2 regions of the Salinicoccus sesuvii genome follow, and region 1 is predicted to be linked to the other one. Evidence: predicted binding sites of a transcription regulator. Region 1 holds the regulator's gene; the other holds the start of a gene.

Region 1 (7,454 bases):
ATATCGCTGTTGTTGAGCAAGTGAGACGCGTCTTTACCCTCTCTTCATTAGGTCCGGGATATACTAAAATAATGGAGGCATTAGCAAATGATTTCCCTTCTAATTGATACTTCCAACAGACCGTTATCTGTAGCTCTTAATAAGAACTGTATTTGTCTAGCGGAAATAAACACGACAGTAAAGAAGACACACTCGGCCACAGTGATGGTCTATATCAACCAATTGTTTAAGATGACAGGTTATAATAAAAAAAATATTGACCGAATTATAGTAGCCAGGGGGCCAGGATCATATACTGGTGTCCGCATCGGTGTTACTGTGGCAAAGACACTGGCATATGCCCTTCGTGTTCCTCTCTACTCGGTATCTTCATTGGCTGTCATCGCATCTTCAAGCAATAGAACAGGCATACTGGTTCCCATGTTTGATGGGAGAAGAGGAAATGTTTACAGTGCAGCTTATCAAGTGGATCAGTCTGAGATGAGCATACGAGTTACGGAAGGGTATAGGTCTCTTGATGCATTGAGTGAAAAACTTGAAGAATATCCAAAGCAACAATCTCTTTTGGATGGTGATGAGAAATTCAGTGAAAAAATTGAATCATATCTCCACACAGTCCCACGTATTAGCACGATTGAGAGGTACGTTACCATGATACGCGAGGAGGATGTTCACAGTATGGTTCCGGAATATCTAAAACTATCGGAGGCTGAGAAGAATTGGATGGAGCGTACACAGAAATAAGAAAAATGACAATCGAGGATCTGAAATCAGTATACGATATTGAATGTGCTTCTTTTCCTCACACTTCCTGGAATATGGAATCATTTTTAAGAGAGTTGACCGCTAACCAGTTTGCATACTATTTTGTGATAGAAAAGGAAGGCAATATCGTTGGCTATTGTGGTATGTGGCTGGTCATCGATCAGAGCCAGATAACAACCATAGCCGTCAGTGGTAAAGAGCAGGGCCAAGGCTACGGTCGGCAATTGATGCAGCATGCTAAAGCTTATGCATCAAATTCTGCTGATATACTATCATTAGAAGTAAGTATCGACAACGAAAAAGCAATAAAGTTATATGAAAAAGAAGGGTTCCTCTATGGGGGAATTCGTAAAGATTACTATGGACCTGGAAAGGATGCACATGTGATGTGGATGAAGCTCAATGAATGAAGATGTCGTTATACTAAGTATCGAGACGAGTTGTGATGAAACAGCATGTAGTATTGTTAGAAATGGAAATGATATTCTAGCCAATGTTGTAGTCAGTCAGATCGAAAGCCACAAACGTTTTGGCGGTGTCGTGCCAGAAGTAGCTTCAAGACATCATGTTGAGACGATAACAGTGGTTATTGAACAAGCACTTGAGACTTCGGGATTGATGCCAGAGAATCTATCTGCGGTAGCAGTGACGGAAGGGCCGGGTCTGATTGGTGCACTACTAGTCGGTATAAATGCAGCCAAAGCTTTTAGTTTTGCTCATGATCTGCCATTGATTCCGGTCCACCATATTGCAGGACACATATACGCCAATCAGTTGGAAGAGGAGATCAATTTTCCACTCATCTCCCTCATTGTTTCAGGCGGACATACAGAATTAATCTATATGAAGGATCATTTATCTTTTGAAGTTATCGGAGAGACAAGGGACGATGCGGTGGGTGAAGCTTACGATAAGGTCGCCAGAGTTATCGGACTGCCGTATCCGGGTGGTCCTCATATTGATCGCCTCAGCACAGAAGGTAAGGACAGTTTTAATTTTCCAAGAGCTTATCTTGAGCCTGGAAGTTATGATTTTAGTTTCAGTGGTTTAAAGTCGGCAGTCATTAACACATTGCACAACCATAGACAGAAAGATCTCGAAGTGAAAGATGAAGATGTAGCGAGGAGCTTTCAGGAGAGTGTCATTGATGTACTGACGAAAAAAACCATGCAAGCCGTAACGGAATACGACGTTGAAAACTTGATCATCGCTGGTGGTGTCGCAGCAAACAGAGGCCTCCGCACACGATTTGAAACACTTTGTCAGGATCAGAATATAAAATTGAGTGTTCCTGCTTTAAAATACTGCACAGACAACGCTGCAATGATTGGTGCGGTAGCTTATCATCTCTATAAACATAAAGCATTTGGTGATTTAGATCTTAACGGCAGAAACTATATTGATATTGAAGAATACAGTATATAAAAGGGCGGTCCTGTAACTCAGGACCGCCCTTTTATATAGAGTACAAAGTTTTATTTCCTAGCATCTGTGGATAAATTGTCGATAAAAAATAAAAATTTGAGGAAAGCCGACGATAACTGGGGATATATATGTGTACAAATCTGTGGATAAAAGGTGGACAATGTGGACCAATCGCAATGATCCCTGAGGTGAAAGGTTCGGTGCTGTGTATAACATCAGACAACTGATCCATCACTTTAAAAGAAGGGTATTTTCAGAGTTTATACTTCTTCAATCTGTGCCTCTGTTTCTTCCCACTCGAGCATCTTAGATTCCAATGCTTGTTGCTTCTCGATCAACTGCTGATTGTATTCCGATGCTTTCTCGTAGTCACCATATACTTCAGGCTCGGCTAGTTTCTCTTCTATACTCGAAATTTCTTCTTCCAGTTGGAGAATATTTTCTTCAATTCTCGAAGCAGCACGTTTCAGTTTCTGCATTTCATTACGCTTTTGCTTCTGCTGCTGATAATCGGAACCACTCTGCTCATCAGATCGGTTACTTTCTTCTTGGATGGCGAGCGAAGCCTGCTCATCCTTCTTGTGACGGTAATAGCTATAATCTCCATTGTAGATCTTTACATGCTGCTGATCCATTTCCACAATCTTGGTTGCAATGCGGTCAATGAAGTATCGGTCGTGAGAAACGAATAGGATTGTTCCGGGGAAGTTCTGAAGGGCTTTCTCAAGGACTTCCTTACTGTCGATATCCAAGTGGTTGGTTGGTTCATCGAGTATGAGTAGATTATTTTTTTCTAGCATCAACCGGGCCAACTGTATACGTGCTTTCTCGCCACCGCTTAAATCGTTGACACTTTTTAGTACTTCTTCCTGAGTAAAAAGGAAGCGGCCAAGGACTTTGCGAACATCGCTTTCATTCATTTCTGGATACTCGTGCCATAGTTCCTCTAATACGTTTCTGTTAGAGGTGAATTCTGCCTGTTTCTGATCATAATACCCGATGGAAACATTCGTCCCATATATGATCTCTCCCTCATGCCGCGGCAGCTCTTTGGCAATCGTCTTTACAAGAGTAGATTTGCCTATACCATTTGGACCGATGATGGCCAGCCGGTCGCCTTTATCGACATTCAGAGTGATGCCACTGTTTAGTGTCTGCTCATATCCAATGGAGAGGGAGTTGATTCTGAGAACATCGTTCCCGCTTTCCCTTCTTATATCAAAAGAAAAACGTGCACTTTTGCGGTCGATCATCGGTGTATCCATCCGATCCATCTGTTCCAGTTTCTTACGTCTGCTTTTGGCCATATTACTCGTCGATGCTCGCGCTATGTTTTTTTCAACGAATGTTTGGAGCTGTTTGATCTCCTTCTGCTGATGTTCATACGCCTTTACCTGCAGACTGAAGTTTTTTTCTTTCTCTTTCACATACTTCGTATAATTGCTGTGGTAGAGTGTTCCTCGATGCATCTCGACTTCGAATATCTTGTCTACGGTACGATCAAGGAAATAGCGATCGTGACTGATAATCGCAATTGCCCCGGTGAAGCTGTTCAGGTACTGTTCAAGCCATGTTACAGTCCCCATATCGAGATGATTGGTTGGCTCGTCGAGCAGTAGCAGATCGGGTTTTGACAAAAGCATCTGGCCGAGTGCAAGGCGTGTCTTCTGACCACCTGAGAAAGCATCGACATTACGATCAAGATCATCGTTCGAAAAGTTCAGGCCGATAAGGACTGTCTTAATCTGGGCATCAATTGTATAGCCGCCACTAGATTCGAAGATGTTCTGCAGTCTGTCGTATTTCTCCATCTGTTCACTATAGGAGGGATGCTGGTAATCGTGTTCTGCTAGCCATCTGGTTGTGGCGTTCATTTCCTCTTGGGTATACAGTAGATCGGCGAAGGGTCGCATCATTTCATCCCTTACAGTCTGAGTGGATTCAAGTGTCATCTGCTGGGTAAGGTATCCAATTGCAATACCCTTCGGAGTTGTGATTCTGCCTTCTTCAATACCGAGTTCCCCGGCCATCATCTTCATTAATGTCGTCTTGCCGGCACCGTTTTTGCCGACGATACCGACTGTTTCACCTTTTTTTATTTCAAGGTTTATATTTGAGAAAATCTGGTCTGTACCGAAAGACTTTCCTACATTTCCTAATTGCATTACTATCATATTAATTCCCCCACTCCATTCAATTTTACAATAAATGAGTCAAAAAAACGATGAAATTAAATGACAATGACTACACTATGAAAATGGAGATATGCTATAATATACCAACAGAGTGCAATAGAAGAGGTGTGGGACATTTGAATAGTAAAAAGAAAATCCCAAACGCAACAATGAAACGTCTTCCTTTATACTATAGATTTTTCAAGAACGCCGAAAAATCCAGTGTAGATAGAGTTTCCTCAAGAGAGATCAGCGAAGCACTGGATATTGATTCAGCCACAATTAGGAGAGATTTCTCCTACTTTGGTGAGCTCGGCAGGAAAGGTTACGGCTACAATGTCAAGAGCCTGCTGAATTTCTTCATGGAGCATATCCAGGGTAACGAAGTGAGGAACGTAGCGATCATTGGTGCAGGGAATTTGGGCAGTGCATTATTAAACTACAAATTCAACAACATAAATGATAGAATGAATGTGGTAGCTGCTTTTGATAGTAATGCTCAGATCGTCGGGACATCCATCAATGGCACGGCAGTATATCATTCGGATGAGCTTGAAGATCTGGTCAGTCAGCACGGCATAGACGTCGCGATACTCACCCTGCCAGCTGAAGTCAGTCAAAATATGGCTGAGCGTCTGGTGGAAGCGGGTATCAAAGGCATACTCAACTTCACGCCGATCAGATTGAACGTAAGTGATGAAATCTATGTCCATAATATAGATTTGAGCGTTGAATTACAGGCACTATTCTTTTATATGAAACATATCTAGGAGGGATACTATGCTCGAAACATTAATGCCGGTGACGCTGATGGCAGTAGGCCCGACAAGTATGATCGTGATTGCTGTTGTAGCATTGATCATATTCGGACCTAAAAAATTGCCTCAATTCGGACGCGCAATGGGTTCAACTTTAAGAGAATTTAAAGATGCAACCAAAGGTCTCGCCACTGATGATGATGACGATGACGACGAACGCGATAAGAAACAACAACCAAAGAAGATCGAAACAGTCGAAGTTGAAAAGGTTGAAGAAACTAAAGTATAAAGATCCAAAGGGGTGGCGAAAGCCGCCTTTTTTTTGAAGAGGTGAAAACGAATTATGAACGACTCGGAAAAAAGGGAGATTACCGAGCATCTGGATGAATTGAGAAAGCGGCTACTGATTGTCATGTACTTTTTCGTAGGTGCATTGATCATCGGTTTTTTCCTGTCTAAGCCATTGATTTATCATATGCAGAATGCTCCATGGACACAAGCAATACAGATGCATGCATTCCAGGTAACGGATCCATTGAAAATTTATTTAATGATTATCGTTGTCATCGGTTTCGTTATTGTGCTGCCAGTAATTCTCTATCAACTCTGGGCATTTGTTTCTCCGGGGTTATACAGTAATGAGCAGAAGCTGACTTTGAGTTATATACCGATTGTCATGATCCTGATGCTACTCGGTATGGCTTTTGGTTATTTCGTTCTTGTGCCCTATATCATCCAGTTCACGTTCGAATTATCCGAGGACATGGGTATCGAAACGACGATTGGAATCAACCAGTATTTTGGCTTCCTTTTCAGGACGGTGTTGCCATTCGGAATCATATTCCAGATGCCGATTCTAGTCTTGTTCTTAACCCAGCTAGGACTATTGACGCCATCCTTTTTGAAGCAGAACAGAAAATATGCCTACTTCATTTTGTTGGTGGTCGCAGCGCTTATTGCACCACCGGATGTGATGACGCATGTCATGATTACTATACCGATGATTATTCTTTATGAAATTAGCATCTACATTTCCAAAATCGGCTATCGTAGATATCTGAAAGCAGAGCAAAAAGCACTAGAGGAATCGTTGGATTCCGAATAGGGGGGTTCCAGGTGAAATTCAATTGGGATGAAGAAGCACCTCAGGTGCTTGATGGCAGTGATGAAAAATGGATGCACCAGCTTGGAAGGGCGCAAGAAGATCCATGGCGGCAGAAATATCATATCCAACCGCCTGCAGGCAGTATGAATTCATTGGACGGTTTCGTTTATCATGAGGGCAGGTATCATATCTTATACCAGTGGGCTCCCTTCTACTCACAAGGTAAAAAGTATCTATATCACGTCACATCGGAAAATCTTGCTGTCTATCACGATATGGGAATAGCAAGCACACTACCGCAAGGTGCATGTTCAGGTTCTGCTTCTACAATGGACGATCTGCATACGTACCATACAGTAATCGATGGAGATATATCACATCAGGAACATACGGTGTGGATTTCAGGAACAGGGGTGCTTCGTCCATCCCACACAGAGATCATTATGAAAGGATCGCCAAAAGGATATGGTGCAACTCTCAAAGATCCGAAGGTGTGGGAGGAAAGTGAAAGATATTTCATGATGCTCGGAGCGATGACACAAGATGAGTTCGGGCGTGTGCTCTGCTTCAGAGGCACAAACCTTGAAACTCTCGACTATCTGGGTGAACTGAAAACCGATCTTGACCAATTTGGTTTTATGTGGGAATCGCCTGAGCTGTTTGAATTGGATGGTGGTGATGTCCTCATGTTCTGCCCACAAGGGCTCGACAAGTATCAACATAGCTACTGGAACATCTACCAGTCTGGATATATTCTCGGCAGTGTTGATAGAGAGTCGATGACAATGGTGCATGGCGAATTCAGTGAACTAGATCAAGGTTTTGATTTCTATGCGCCGAAGACGACCTGTGACGCTTTTGGAAGACGGTTTATGATCGGATGGATGGGAATGAAGGAAACGATTTATCCTACAGATGGCACGTGGTCACATTGTCTGACGCTGCCAAGGGAGTTGTCTATTGAAGAGGGGATACTGAGGCAGCGACCCGTGGCTGCGTTATCAACTCTAAGAATGGATGAACTGACAGCGGAAGGATACTTTGATCATCGTCCGAAAAAGATGAAAGATTTCTATGGTGATAATTACGAGCTTACAATGGATATCCTCGAGAATAATGCGACGCAGATATATATCAATTTGAGAATGAGCAGAAGAGAACAGACGAGTCTAATATATGATGCCGAGGCCCATACGCTTACACTCGATACGACTTTCAGTGGCCAGA
Region 2 (7,454 bases), on a different contig from region 1:
CCGATTGAGTCCCACATCCGCAATGACCAGAAGAGTGCGCCTCAGGCACTTCTGGAAACGAGAGACCAATTCGTTGCCATTTTTGAAAATATGGACAACGAGTATATGAAAGAACGCGCAGCAGATATCAAGGATGTTTCAAAGCGTGTACTTGCACACATGCTTGGTAAAGAACTGCCTGACCCGAGTAAGATTGATACACCGGTTGTCATAGTGGCAGAAGATCTGACACCTTCAGATACAGCACAGCTTGATAAAAATTTTGTCAAAGGCTTTGTAACGAACGTTGGTGGACGTACTTCACACTCAGCAATCATGTCGCGCTCTCTTGAAATACCGGCAGTTGTTGGTACGAAGGAGATTACGGCGCTGGCAAACGTTGGCGATCATATCATCGTCGACGGTAGCGCGGGCGAAGTTATCGTTAATCCTACAGAAGAGGAAGTTCTCGTCTATAAGGATAAAGAAGCGAAAGTTCAGGAAGAAAAAGCAGAACTTCAGAAGCTTGTGGATGAACCGAGCAAAACAATGGATGGTACAGCTGTCGAGCTTGCTGCCAACATTGGTACACCGGACGATCTCGATGGCGTTAAGTCGAACGGTGCAGAAGGCATCGGACTTTATCGTACAGAATTCCTTTACATGGGTAGAAACGAACTACCTACAGAGGATGAGCAGTACGAGGCCTACAAAAAAGTTCTAAAGGACATGGGTGAAAAACCGGTTGTCGTACGCACAATCGATATCGGTGGCGATAAGGAACTACCTTATCTCGATCTTCCTAAAGAAATGAATCCTTTCCTCGGCTATCGCGCAATCCGTATGGCTTTGGATAATGAGGAGCTTTTCAGAACACAACTACGTGCCTTGCTTCGTGCAGGACAACATGGCAATCTGAAGATCATGTTCCCAATGATTGCGACAATCGACGAATTCAATCGTGCGAAAGCAATGCTCATTGAAGAGAAAGACAATCTTGTTGATGAAGGCGAGAAGGTCAAGGAAGATATTGAAGTTGGTATCATGATTGAAATTCCTTCGGCTGCGATCATTGCAGACCAGTTTGCGAAAGTCGTTGACTTCTTCTCAATCGGCACAAATGATCTAATCCAGTATACAATGGCTGCAGACCGCATGAACGAATCTGTTAGCTATCTCTATCAGCCACACCACCCAGCATTGCTCAGACTCATCAAAATGGTTATAGATGCAGCGCATAAAGAGGGTAAATGGGCTGGCATGTGTGGAGAAATGGCTGGAGATGAGCAAGCAGTACCGTTGCTTGTTGGTCTTGGCCTCGATGAATTCTCCATGAGTGCGTCTTCTATCTTAAAGGCACGCAGACAGATATCTGGACTTAAAAAGACCGATACGGAACGTCTAGCGCAGGCTGCCGTTGAGTGTAGTAGCACTGAAGAAGTCCTCGCACTTGTAGAGGAATATACCCAAAGAGCATAATTTTGAACACGTATGGTACACCACCATACGTGTTTTTCTTGTTATAATGACTGTAAAAAGAGCAGAGAGGAATTATCGATGAATCAGACTACACGCAGACCGATTGAACTTTACCTCACCGTGCCAATTCTTGCTTTTGGACTCTACGATTTTGCGAACACTATTTTTAGTGCCAATATCGTTACATTGTTTTTTCCACAATATATTACAGAAACTGTAGGGACAAATCCAAGACTTGAACAGATTGCTTCGACAATTATTGCGTATGCCAATGCAATGGCTGCTATTTTGCTCGTCGCTTTTGCGCCACTTTATGGTGTGACAATGGATCGGACCGGCAAGCGAAAGAAGTATGTCGTCATCTTTACATTACTGTGTGTCACTGCAGCTATTGGTATGGGCATATTTGGCGGCATGGATAATGCCCAGTGGTTTGGTCTACCGAACGGATTTGTGTTAGCAGTGCTTTTGTTTGTTTTTGCAAAGTTTGCATACAATTCCAGTAATGTTTTTTACGATGCAATGCTTTCTGGACTCGGTAATAAAAGAGAAATCCCACTGATTTCTGGGTATGGCGTGGCACTTGGATATATGGGCACACTTTTTGGCATATTTTCAGTACTACTATTAATTGGAGATCGAGCCGTCCATCATACTTTCTGGTTATCGGGTATTTTTTTCCTTCTCTTCTCACTGCCGCTTTTCTTCATAAATAAGGACAAACCTCAAGAAACAAAGCCTAAACAGCATTTTCTGAAAGGTTATAAAGATATCTACCAAACATTCTTAGAAGCACGGTTACATGCTTCCATTTTCTATTTTATGATTGCATATTTCTTCATCAATGATGCACTAGCAACAGCAATCGCCATGATGCAGCCTTATGCGACAACAGTCGTCGGCTTTGAACCCGGGATTTTTCTGGTTGTCTTTATGGTAGCAACGCTATTTAGCATCATCGGGGCCATAATATTCAGCTTTATAAATAGGAATGTCGGTTCCAAGAAGACATTTACTTTTGTGGCACTGCTCTTGGCAGTGGCTGTTGCGATTGCGGCGCTACCCCTACCAATGTGGACATTCTGGATTGCCGCTGCACTTTTTGGAATCGCAATGGGCTCTACTTGGGTAGTCAGCAGAACGATGATTATAGAATTGGCTCCTGAAGGAAAAGAAGGCCAGTTCTTTGGACTGTTTGCCTTTAGTGCCAAGATGAGTGCTATTGTCGGACCCTTTATTTATGGTTCAATCACCCTAGCTCTTGCCAATTATGGTGTGATCGCTTCCCGCTTGGCAATTACGAGTTTGCTTATCATGATCCTCATCGGTCTTGTCTTTCACCTCAAAGTAAAAGAGCATAAATAGCCGGTTTAATTCTTTGTAATTTAGGGCAAAATAGGTTAGAATGATAGAACGATATGATAATTATTTCACAAATTATCAAAAATACAGATGGATGTAGGCTCCGCAAATAAAAGTTTTTGTGGGGCAGAATTCATTTAGAAGAGGTGATTGAATGGATGATGTGATCATTGGTCGGTTGCTCACTGCATCGACTCTTGGATTTCATATTATCTTTGCAACAATAGGTGTCGGTATGCCACTCGTCTTTATGATCTTAGAGTTTCTAGGTCTGCGTAAGAAAGATGAAAGGTACTTGACTATGGCGCGCAGGATAGCTAAAGGCTATACGGTAACCGTAGCAGTAGGTGTTGTAACCGGTACAATAATCGGTCTACAACTCTCTCTTGTATGGCCGGATTTCATGAGATTCGGAGGACAGATCATAGCTCTGCCACTATTCATGGAAACATTCGCATTTTTCTTTGAAGCAATATTCCTTGGAATCTTTCTATATACGTGGGATCGATTCAAAAACCCTTGGCACCACTGGCTTTTAAACATCCCAATTGTGGTGGGTTCTACGCTATCTGCTGTATTTATCACTACTGTTAACTCCTTTATGAACACACCAGCAGGTTTTGATCTCGTAGAAGATGTCTTCGTGAACGTTGATCCGTTGGCAGCGATGTTTAATCCATCCAGTTACGTTAGGATATTTCACGTAGTCGTAACAGCGTATACGACAGCAGCTTTCATTATTGCGTCAATTGCTGCATACAAGCTGCTTCGTGCGAAGTATAAAGAGGATCGTGAGTATCATAAGAAGGCTCTCAGAGTCATGATGGTGATTGGCTTTATTGCGGCTGCAATGAGTGCTCTCGCTGGTGACCTTTCTGCAAAGTTCCTCCACGAAAACCAACCTGAAAAATTGGCTGCAATGGAGTGGCACTTTGAAACCGAGGATAACGCTGATCTAATACTCTTTGGTATCCTCGATGAAGAAACCCAAGAAGTGAGCTATGCACTAAGAGTACCAAGTGCACTTAGTTTCCTTGCGGGTAACTCTTTTGATACCGAAGTTACTGGATTGAATGATATACCTGAAGATGAACAGCCGCCGCTGATAATACACTACTTCTTTGATACAATGGTGTTTTTCGGTATGTTCGGTCTAAGTGTGGCGGTCATATACCATATAGCGAAGTTCACTAGATTCGACGAACATCATCCTGCACTTCTCTATGTCTATATATTAACAGGTCCGCTCTCAATGGCTGCCATTGAATCTGGCTGGTTCTTAGCAGAGATGGGCCGTCAGCCATGGATATTAAGAGGATATATGCGCGTATCTGAAGCTGTGACGAACGCAGAGGGACTTGGTGTCACTTTGGTCGCATTCGTCCTACTGTATATTGTACTCGGAGCAACATGTATATATGTGCTGCTTAAAATGTTCCAAAACAAGAGTGTACATTCGGATCATGTTGAAATCTATGGAGAGAAGGATAGAGATAGAGGAGGTCTACTACCGTGAACTATGAGCTAATTGGAATCACCGTGTTGTGGACATTCCTTTATGGATATATTATTGTGGCATCGATTGATTTCGGTGCCGGTTTCTTCAATTTCTATTCAAAGATTAGCGGTGACGATAATATAATTAGTCCGATTATACAACGTTATTTGAATCCTGTTTGGGAAGTGACAAATGTCTTCTTTGTTTTCTTCTTTGTTGGCATTATCGGATTTTATCCCGATACAGCTTACTATTACGGGACCGCGCTGCTCATTCCAGCAAGCATTGCTCTTATTCTGCTTGCCATTCGAGGTGCATACTACGCGTTTAACTCGTACAATAAGGTTCCGAAGATTTCTTGGACATTCCTCTACGGAGTAACCGGACTATTGATACCAGCTGCATTATCCATTGCTCTTGTCATCTCAGAAGGTGGCTATATTGTCGATGGAGAAAGCGGCATCCAACTTCAGCTTGAAGCGCTTCTCTTTAGCACTTATGGCTGGTCGGTTGTCTTTCTAGCAATCATTACAGTTCTCTACGTATCTAGTGGCTTCCTGACATTCTACGCCGCTCGTGCAGAGGATAATCAGGCACTTGAACTAGTACGTAAATGGTTCTTGATCTGGACGTTACCGATGCTGGTCATCACGCAGTTTGTTTTCCTAGGTCTTAGGGAACATAATTTTGAACACTTCCAACGTGCCCAAGATTACTGGTACATGTTTGGCTTGAGTCTTTTGAGCATGGGAGTGGCTGTATTTCTGATTTGGCGTAAGCGTTTCTTTGGTCTTGCATTTATCATGATCATGTTGCAGTTTGCCTTCGCCTTCTTCGGCTATGGCATCAGCAAACTTCCATATATTCTATATCCGTATATTGAAGTCAATACTGCTGTTGTAAATGAGAACATGGCTTTCAGTTTGACAATTGTGTTCATTTTAGGTTTACTATTATTGATTCCTAGTCTTGTCCTTCTGATGAGGCTATTCCTATTCGACAAGGAATATGTAAAAGGGAAGAGCAGTAATAAGTACTAACATTGAAGATGGACTGGTGATTATATGAATAAGGATTATGCAGTAATCGGGCTTGGCAGGTTTGGTGGCAGTATTGTTAAAGAGCTTATAGAACTCGAAATGGATGTACTGGCAGTTGATTTAGATGAAAATCGTGTCAACGAATATGTAGATATCGCAACCCAGGCCGTCATTGGCGATACGACTGAGGAAACGGTTTTGAAGGATTTAGGACTCGGTAACTTTGATAACGTCATTGTAGCAATTGGTGACAATATCCAGTCCAGTATACTAACAACGCTGCTACTCAAGGACCTCGGTGTCAAGCAGGTCAGTGTCAAAGCTCAGAATGACTATCACGCGAGGGTTCTTGAGAAGATTGGTGCGGACTATGTGATTCATCCTGAGCGAGATATGGGTCGTCGTATTGCACATAAACTGGCTTCAAGTTCAGTGCTCGACTATCTCGAATTGTCGGATGAACATTCGATTGTTGAGATTATGGCTCAAGAAAAACTGGCCAATAATTCCCTTCTAGACCTTGATATACGTGCAGAGTATGGTGTCAGTGTCATTGCCATCAAGCGAGGCAACGACATCATCGTCAGTCCAGATCCAACAGTTAATATAAAAGAGGATGATATTCTAATTGTTATCGGCAGTGATGATGATTTGACACGTTTTGAGAAATCATTAATAAAGAACTAAAAAACCAGGCCATTGGCCTGGTTTTTTAGTTCTTTATTCTTGTTCTTGTTGGCTTTCGCTATTTACCCTCATTATTGTTGGGAGGATCATCGGTTTTCTGTGTGTCTTGCGGTACAAGTGATTGCTTAGCTCTTCGATGATGAGCTGTTTCACATGGTACCATTCTACATTTTCTTTGCTGTTAAGAAGATTAATGACATCACCTTTGATTTTCTTCTCTGCGCTACGGATAAGTCCATAGGATTCACGCATGTATACGAAACCACGTGAAATGATATCCGGACCACTCAGTAAAGTCTTTGTATTGAAGTCGATGGAAACGACAACAATAGCAAGTCCTTCCTCTGATAGGTCTTTCCTATCTCGCAAAACGATATTGCCGATATCTCCTATGCCGATACCGTCTACAAATACCGTTCCTGCAGGTACACGGTGACTGTGTCGTGCATTATCTTTTTTGAGTGCTAGAACATCGCCAATTTCCATCAGGAAGATATTTTCAGGATCCATGCCCGTATTCACTGCTAGTTCTTTATGAAGATGGAGCATCCTGTATTCGCCGTGTATCGGCATGAAATACTTTGGACGCATCAATCTGAGCATAAGTTTCTGTTCTTCTTGGGATCCATGGCCAGAAGTGTGTATGTTCGACAACTTACCGTGGATAACATCTGCACCGGCCTTGTACAATGCGTTGATTGTACGATTGATGCTGAGAGTATTACCAGGAATCGGTGAAGAACTGAAGACGACTGTGTCATCAGGGATGATGCTGATCTGGCGGTGGGTACCGTTGGCAATTCTTGATAGAGCAGCCATCGGTTCACCTTGTGAACCTGTACAAAGCATCATGACCTTATGTTTCTCGATGCTATTAATCATTCTTGGTTCGATGAAGGTCTCAGGCGGCGCTTTGATATAACCAAGTTCGAGGCCGATCTTGATGTTATTTTCCATGCTACGACCGAAGATGCATATCCTGCGATCAAGTTTGATCGCAGCATCGATGGCCTGCTGGACACGATATATATTGGAAGCAAACGTTGCAAAAATGATTCGTCCAGTACATTTTCTGAAGATATCCTCTACATTCTGACCAACTTCCTTCTCACTAATGGTAAAGTTCGGTACCGTCGCATTAGTGGAATCAGACAGTAGACACAGTACGCCTTCTTCACCAAGACGCGCCATTTTTGCGATATTTGCAGGTTCACCTACAGGAGTAAAATCAAATTTAAAGTCACCTGTGTGAACGATAGTCCCTTCCGGTGTACGGACAATAACGCCGTACGCTTCCGGAATGGAGTGAGTCGTTAGATAGAACTCGATGGACATATGTTTAAACTTGAGCACTGTATCTTCCTGCACCGGATTGAGCTCCGTTGTGCGTAAGAGGTGGTGTTCCTCAA

Evidence for each region. Region 1 encodes Rex, which represses fermentation and respiration genes when NADH is low (regulators of the CRP and FNR family bind a similar motif). Its sites were predicted from a motif close to TTGTGAAATATTTCACAA; they were not measured.
Region 2: a site for Rex is predicted at 2,877-2,894, ahead of ACFOJ8_RS08545 (cytochrome ubiquinol oxidase subunit I). Genes of this name have one in related genera too.

The regions. Positions count from the first base shown of each region.
Region 1 is NZ_JBHRWV010000010.1:569-8,022, forward strand. Features, by position in the region: gene tsaE (tRNA (adenosine(37)-N6)-threonylcarbamoyltransferase complex ATPase subunit type 1 TsaE) at 1-107, shown strand, start outside; gene tsaB (tRNA (adenosine(37)-N6)-threonylcarbamoyltransferase complex dimerization subunit type 1 TsaB) at 88-744, shown strand; gene rimI (ribosomal protein S18-alanine N-acetyltransferase) at 750-1,175, shown strand; gene tsaD (tRNA (adenosine(37)-N6)-threonylcarbamoyltransferase complex transferase subunit TsaD) at 1,168-2,190, shown strand; gene ACFOJ8_RS12065 (ABC transporter ATP-binding protein) at 2,451-4,364, opposite strand; gene ACFOJ8_RS12070 (redox-sensing transcriptional repressor Rex) at 4,502-5,134, shown strand; gene ACFOJ8_RS12075 (twin-arginine translocase TatA/TatE family subunit) at 5,145-5,411, shown strand; gene tatC (twin-arginine translocase subunit TatC) at 5,466-6,227, shown strand; gene ACFOJ8_RS12085 (glycoside hydrolase family 32 protein) at 6,239-7,454, shown strand, end outside.
Region 2 is NZ_JBHRWV010000007.1:553,768-561,221, reverse strand. Features, by position in the region: gene ptsP (phosphoenolpyruvate--protein phosphotransferase) at 1-1,458, shown strand, start outside; gene ACFOJ8_RS08550 (MFS transporter) at 1,537-2,823, shown strand; gene ACFOJ8_RS08545 (cytochrome ubiquinol oxidase subunit I) at 2,975-4,336, shown strand; gene ACFOJ8_RS08540 (cytochrome d ubiquinol oxidase subunit II) at 4,333-5,358, shown strand; gene ACFOJ8_RS08535 (potassium channel family protein) at 5,383-6,045, shown strand; gene rnjA (ribonuclease J1) at 6,079-7,454, opposite strand, start outside.